One region of the Paraglaciecola sp. L1A13 genome, then DNA from elsewhere that is predicted to be linked to it. Evidence: predicted binding sites of a transcription regulator. Region 1 holds the regulator's gene; each other region holds the start of a gene.
What was found. Region 1 encodes sigma-54, which starts transcription at its own class of promoters, with help from an activator protein. Its sites were predicted from a motif close to GTTGGCACGNNNNTNGNNT; they were not measured.
Positions count from the first base shown of each region.

Region 1 (2,279 bases):
GTGTATCAGAATTTAATGGCTATTTTGCAAACGCGCAAAGAGCTAACGACAGACCAAAGAGAGCAACAGGCAGATTCATTATTAGACGAATTCAATATTAATCATATTCGAAACAGCGCTGGTATGAGTTTGTCAGGCGGTGAACGCAGGCGCGTAGAAATAGCGCGTGCCCTTGCCGCTGACCCAGAATTTATTTTACTTGACGAGCCCTTTGCTGGTGTAGACCCTATTTCGGTTAATGATATCAAGAAAATTATTCAGCATTTACGTGATCGTGGCATTGGTGTTTTGATAACAGACCACAACGTAAGAGAGACACTCGATGTTTGTGAAAAGGCGTATATTGTCAGCCAAGGTGAATTGATTGCTTCCGGTACAGCCGAAGAAGTATTAAGTGATCAACGTGTAAGAGATGTATACCTAGGTGAACAATTCAGGCTATAGTTACTGTGAAACAGCCACTCTTTTTATCGAGATATTTATCAGGCGCTTGGTGAGACAAATACAGTCAAATTGAATCAACCACAGCATATAGATAGTTTGCAACGGACATAATAAAGAAGTAAATGAAACCCTCTTTACAATTAAAATTTAGTCAATCACTCACTATGACTCCGCAGTTGCAGCAGGCTATACGCTTGTTGCAGCTTTCTACGCTGGACTTACAGCTAGAAATTCAAGAAGCGTTGGATTCAAATCCGCTTTTGGAGATAGAAGAGCCTACTGACCAAGAATCTGGCGACAGTGCACTTAACGATAATTCGTTAGATCCTGCGTCTAAAGACAACAATGAGATCGTCGAAACTAGCAGCGATAATATTGATGCAAGTGAAGCCCTAGAAAAAAATGATATACCCGAAGATTTACCCATGGATACCACGTGGGATGAATACATCAGTGCGTCATCCGCTCCTGCATCAAGTATTTCGAGTGGGTCAGCAGGCGACGATGAGCAAATTTTTCAGGGGGAAACCACTGACAATATTCAAGATCACCTGCTATGGCAGATGCGCTTAACACATTTTAGCGATACTGATGTGGCGATAGCGACGGCCATTATTGACTCTATTGATGAGTCTGGTTATTTGACCATGAGTGTTGAAGACGTACTGACGAGTATGGATGATGAAGAGATAGAACTTGATGAAGTTGAATGCGTGCTAAAACGGATTCAGATGTTTGATCCTATCGGTTCAGGTTCTCGCACTCCGCAGGAGTGTTTATTGGTTCAGTTACGTCAGTTTGCGCCAGATACGCCTTGGTTAGAAGAAGCCAAAACACTGATCGGTGAGTATGCGGATTTACTGAGCAGTAAGGATTATCGGACGTTAATGCGTAAATCACGTTTAAAAGAAGATGATTTACGCGAAGTAATGCGCTTACTCAAGACATTAAACCCACGTCCAGGTAGCGCTTTGATAAAAGGCGAACCAGAATATGTAATACCTGATGTTTCGGTGAGCAAAAAGAATGGCCGCTGGACAGTCGAACTCAATCCCGACAGCTTGCCAAAGTTGAATGTAAATCAGCAGTATGCGGCCATGAGTCGTAAAGCAAAAAATACTAGTGACAGTCAATTTATTCGCTCACACATGCAAGAAGCCAAATGGTTTATTAAAAGTGTTGAGAGTCGCAACGATACGTTATTAAAAGTGTCAAACTGTATAGTGCAACAGCAAATGGGCTTTTTTGAACACGGTCCAGAAATGATGAAGCCTATGGTATTGAATGATGTAGCAGAAATGGTTGAGATGCATGAGTCGACTATTTCTCGTGTTACCACGCAAAAGTATATGCATACCCCTAGAGGTATTTTTGAGTTGAAGTATTTCTTCTCTAGCCATGTTGCTACCGAAACTGGCGGAGAATGTTCATCAACTGCAATACGTGCGTTGATTAAGAAATTGGTCGCGGCTGAAAAACCCAGTAAGCCGTTAAGCGACAGCAAGATTGCTCAATTGTTAGCTGATCAAGGCATTATGGTTGCTAGGCGAACGATAGCAAAATACCGGGAATCTCTTATGATACCCCCGTCGAACCAACGAAAAAGCCTATTGTAGGCTGATTAAAGAAGGAAGAGGCGTTATGCAAATTAATATTACTGGTCACCATGTGGATGTTACCGATTCACTTAAAGATTATGTTGATACTAAATTTACCAAGCTAGAGCGGCACTTCGATCAAATTAACAATGTTCACGTCATTCTCAATGTAGAAAAGCTGAACCAAAAAGCTGAAGCTACGATACATTTGAATGGAGCAGATGTTTTTGCAACCAT
Region 1 covers NZ_CP047024.1:4,287,352-4,289,630, reverse strand. The annotation lists gene lptB (LPS export ABC transporter ATP-binding protein) at 1-444, shown strand, start outside; gene GQR89_RS18105 (RNA polymerase factor sigma-54) at 567-2,060, shown strand; gene hpf (ribosome hibernation promoting factor) at 2,086-2,279, shown strand, end outside.

Region 2 (2,279 bases), 630 kb from region 1:
TGCGGTACCAAAATCAAAAGTAACGCCGCCGAATAAATCTGTATCAGTGTCATACCAAGAGGCTAGAGCGTCATCCCATAACCAAAGGTCATAAACGTCATCGCCAAAACCAGTGGGTAACATAACTGATTGCACGTTAGGGCCACTGTTAACGATATAGTCATAACCAACGGCTACATCTGGGTCGATGAAGATAGGTATTTCAGGGGTTATGATGACAAATTCAAAGTTATAGTCAGTAGGCGTTTCAGGGTTAATCACTGGCAAAATAGGATTTTCAGCGTTGTCGCCCGGTAACTGGCCGTCACGAATAGCGAACTTCCAAATACCTACTGTGCTGGTATTACTATCAGCCGTGTCTAAATTGACAATTCCATCGGTTTGGGAGCCAGGCACAGTAAAAAAGTTAACACCATCGCCGGCGTCATAGCCTGCTTGTGCGGGAGTGCCGCCTAGGCCATCACTGCCGCCAGACGCATCGCCCGTAGTCCAATTAATATCCTCATAGCGAAATTCCACATCAAAATTACCGGCACCAGTGTCAGCACGGTCAATCAATACTAATTGGAAGGTATTTGTGAGCGAGTTATCGGAAGGGAAAAAGCCAACTTTATCCCAAGTAATAACCAAGGTTTCAGCATTAGGCGAACCAATAAAGACATCGCCGCAGTCGGTACAACGTGTATCCACATCACCCCAGAAAGGTGCGATCATGGCGTTACTCGTAGCAGGAAATGGATCTGGCGTAAATTGACTAATAGCACCATTAAAACTAATGTTGCCGTTGTTATTTACGTAGAAAGAATCATGACTGTTGCTGAAAAAATTAACACCCGAGTCAAAACCTAAGTCATCAAAACTACTGAAAAGAATCTCTGCACTTGAGCTGTCATCGTTTTTGTCCAAGGCAATGTTGCCGAACCCAGATTCACCAGCGCCGGTCCAACCCTCTAACAATACACTCGCGCTAGCGGTCATAGTGATAAAGCTAGATGCAATAATACTGCACAATGCCACCTTCTTTATTAAATATTTTAAATCATACATTTGTAATATCCTTTTTATAAATGATGTTGCAATTAAATTCCACGCGAGCCAAGCAAACATCAAGCCATAAAAATAATATCATTTAAATACAACTGGTTATGATTAACGAGGCGGAGTAAGTTTAAGGAAATGTAAATTTAATTGACAATATTTAACGTGAAGTAAGTTTACTTTGGAATGCTTGATAGACATGCAGAGCCAAATGACTCTGCTGTATCAACGACAAAAATAAAGGCCTATAACTAATGTAATTTAAGTTTGGGCCCAACAAATTTACTGACCCTTCTGCTTAGCATGATAAGCACCGCTTTAAGCCAACCATGCACAGAAAATTGATGCATGCTATATAATGAGGTATATACCAAGCGCGCTAATTTACCTTCAACAAACATACTGCTGCTGGATAAATTGCCCATTAAACTACCAACAGTGCTGTATTTACTTAAATGCACCAGAGAGCCGTAATCGCTGTATTTGTAATCTTCTAGCTCTTTACCTTGAAGCTGATTCACTACATTTTTATATACAATCGAGGCCATTTGATGGGCCGACTGGGCACGCGGTGGCACCCAAGTCCCATCTTCTTGTTGGAATGCACAGCAATCACCCAGCACATAAATATTTTGTAGACCTTTTGCTCTCAGCTGCGGGTCAACTAACACTTGTTGTGCGCGATTGGTCTCGAAAATATCTAACTCTTTAATCAAGTTTGCGGCTTTAACACCAGCAGCCCAGACCATTAAATCAGCTTCAATCAATTCATCATCAGCAGTTACAAAACCGTTTTTCTCAGCACGAATGACTTTGGTATTTTCATAAATTTTCACGCCGATTTTTTGTAAGGCGTTTTTCGCCGCATTGGCAATGCGCTCAGGCAGCGCAGGCAACATACGCGGTCCTGCTTCGATAATAGAAATTTCTAAACGCTGGGCCGACATAGCCGGCATACCATAGGCACGAGAAAGGTTAGCCACATGATGTAACTGAGCGGCTAACTCGGTACCCGTTGCTCCTGCCCCCACTATCGATACGCGCAAGGTAGACTGTTGGGTATTTGGCTGATTCACCCTAAGCATTTGATTCAGCAAAGCGCGATGAAAACGTTCAGCCTGACCAAGAGAGTCTAAGAAATAACTGTGGTCTTTCACCCCAGGCGTACCAAAGTCGTTGCTCACGCTACCAATGGCCAACACGAGTATATCGTATTCAATATTACGCTCTGGCAATATCAA
Region 2 covers NZ_CP047024.1:4,913,615-4,915,893, forward strand. The annotation lists gene GQR89_RS20995 (nidogen-like domain-containing protein) at 1-1,047, opposite strand, end outside; gene GQR89_RS21000 (NAD(P)/FAD-dependent oxidoreductase) at 1,290-2,279, opposite strand, start outside.
Region 2: GQR89_RS20995 (nidogen-like domain-containing protein) is a predicted target of sigma-54. The motif match lies at 1,098-1,116, and genes of this name have one in related genera.

Region 3 (2,279 bases), 740 kb from region 1:
TTATTTGCCCCAAGACTTGTGGATCAGCTTGACCACGAATTGAAGCTGAAACCTCCCCGTCTTGAGATATGGTAATTTGCTGAGCATCCTCGGGAACGGTAATGTTTGGTTGTAGCAAGAACCCGGCTCCAGGCGTTACAATCTGCCCTTGGTCGTTAAGAGTGAATTGACCATTTCGTGTATACGCGGTGCTGCCATCAGGTTGCAGTATTTCGAAGAACCCCCTGCCCTGAATTGACATATCCAATGCATTTTCAGTCGTCAGCATATTGCCTTGAGTATGGGCTTTTTGTGTCGCAACCACCTTACTACCAGCGCCTAACATCAAACCAGAAGGTAATTCGGTATCTGCCGACGAGCGCCCACCAGGTTGATTAATATTCTGATAAAGCAAGTCTTCGAAGATCGCGCGGTCTTTCTTAAAGCCAACAGTGCTGGCATTCGCCAAGTTGTTTGAAATAACAGCTACATCGGTTTGCGCTGCATCGAGTCCGGTTTTACTGATCCATAATGCTGGGTGCATAGGTCATCTCCCCTAATAGATTATTCTTCAGCCACTGGCTATTAAATAATGCGCAGTAATTGATTCGCTTTGGAATCTAAATCACTGGCTTGTTTCATAAATTTAACTTGCATTTCGTAATGTCGTTGCAGTGAGATCATGTCCACCATCTCCTCTACAGGATTAACGTTACTGCCCTCAAGCATGCCGTTACGGATACTCACCGTAGGATCAAATTGCGCTATCTCGCCGTCTTTTTGACGAAATAAACCGTCGTTACCACGTTCAATGTTGGTAAGTTGTGGGTTCACCAACTTTAATCTGCCGACTTCTTCAAGCACTGTTTCCGGTGCGCCTTGGGGCCTTACTGAAATCGTACCGTCGCCAGCAATATTGATATTCGACAAAGGAATGGGCAAAAACACCGGGCCATTTTCGCCGATTATGGTATTGCCAGAAGAGTCTTGTAATTGCCCATCGGCACTGATCTGCAAACTGCCGTTACGGCTGTAAGCCTCACCGCCGTTAGTGTCTAGTACTGACAACCAACCATCGCCTTGAATCGCCACATCCAACTCTCGCTCGGTTTGGATCATCGCCCCCCCTTCAAAATTATTTGCAGGGTTCTCGGTCATGGAAAACACGCGTGTTGGCAGCCCTTCGCCAAACGCAGGCATGCTGCGAGCTTGCTCTAGTTGCGCGCGAAAACCCGTGGTTTGGGTATTGGCCAAATTGTTAGCCCGCACAGCCGTACCAAGAAGATCTTGTTTAGCGCCGCTGGCGGCAATGTACAGTAATTTATCCATGACAACTTCTTGACGAAAAGTGAACTTAACTAGAACTGTGCAAATTAAGTGCCACTAGCTGCTTTATGGTAAAAAAATCGACTAGAAGTTAAGCAAAAGATAACGATATGAAAGGATATTAGACTATAAAAAAGGTCACGCGAGGTGACCTTTATAAAGTTAACCAATTGAATTAATTATCGAATATTCAAAATTGTTTGGTTGAGCTGGTTATTGACTTCAAGGGCTCTGGAGTTAGCTTGGAAGTTACGTTGAGCAATAATCAAATCGATAAGTTCGGTGGTTAAATTCACGTTGGCTTGCTCAAGGGCAGACGAGTTTATATCGCCAAAGGTACCTGTTGTTGCCTCTCCGGCAAGTGCTTCGCCGGATAAGATGCTTTCTTGCCACTGGGTGTTACTTTGCTGGGTCAAGCCTTGGTCATTAGCGAAACGTACTAAGGCAACGCGAATAATGGGTTCAGATGTACCGTTTGAGTATGTTGCACGTACAAGACCATCTGCGCCAATATCAATCCCCGTTAACCGACCAACGGCTAAACCATCTTGCTCAAGGGATGTCACCTCAAACGCGGATGCAAATTGGGTTGGTTCATCTGATGTTGCTGAAGATGCGTCAAAGGCAAAATCGGTCTTAATGGCTTGAGTCGCATCCGACCCGTTCGACAATATCGTGCCGCCTAACGCTACCGAGGTTATTTCACCTGTCAAACTAGCTGTACCGTCAGCGTTTTCAATTCCTGTAAAGTCGCCACCTGAACTAAACGTCATCCGGTATCCAGATATACCTTCAGTTAGAGAGTTTTCGCCTACCACGTTTTCCCCTGCCGCAGGAGGGGCACCTATGGTGTCACCTTCGGTATTTAAGGGAAGGTCGTCCATATAAGTCGCCACTACCCACTCATTCGTCTCATTTTGATCTTTCATAAAATAATAGGTCATGACGTGACTGTCACCTAGAGAATCAAATAC
Region 3 covers NZ_CP047024.1:3,548,924-3,551,202, forward strand. The annotation lists gene flgG (flagellar basal-body rod protein FlgG) at 1-523, opposite strand, end outside; gene GQR89_RS14990 (flagellar basal body rod protein FlgF) at 565-1,308, opposite strand; gene flgE (flagellar hook protein FlgE) at 1,485-2,279, opposite strand, start outside.
Region 3: GQR89_RS14990 (flagellar basal body rod protein FlgF) is a predicted target of sigma-54. The motif match lies at 1,335-1,353, and genes of this name have one in related genera.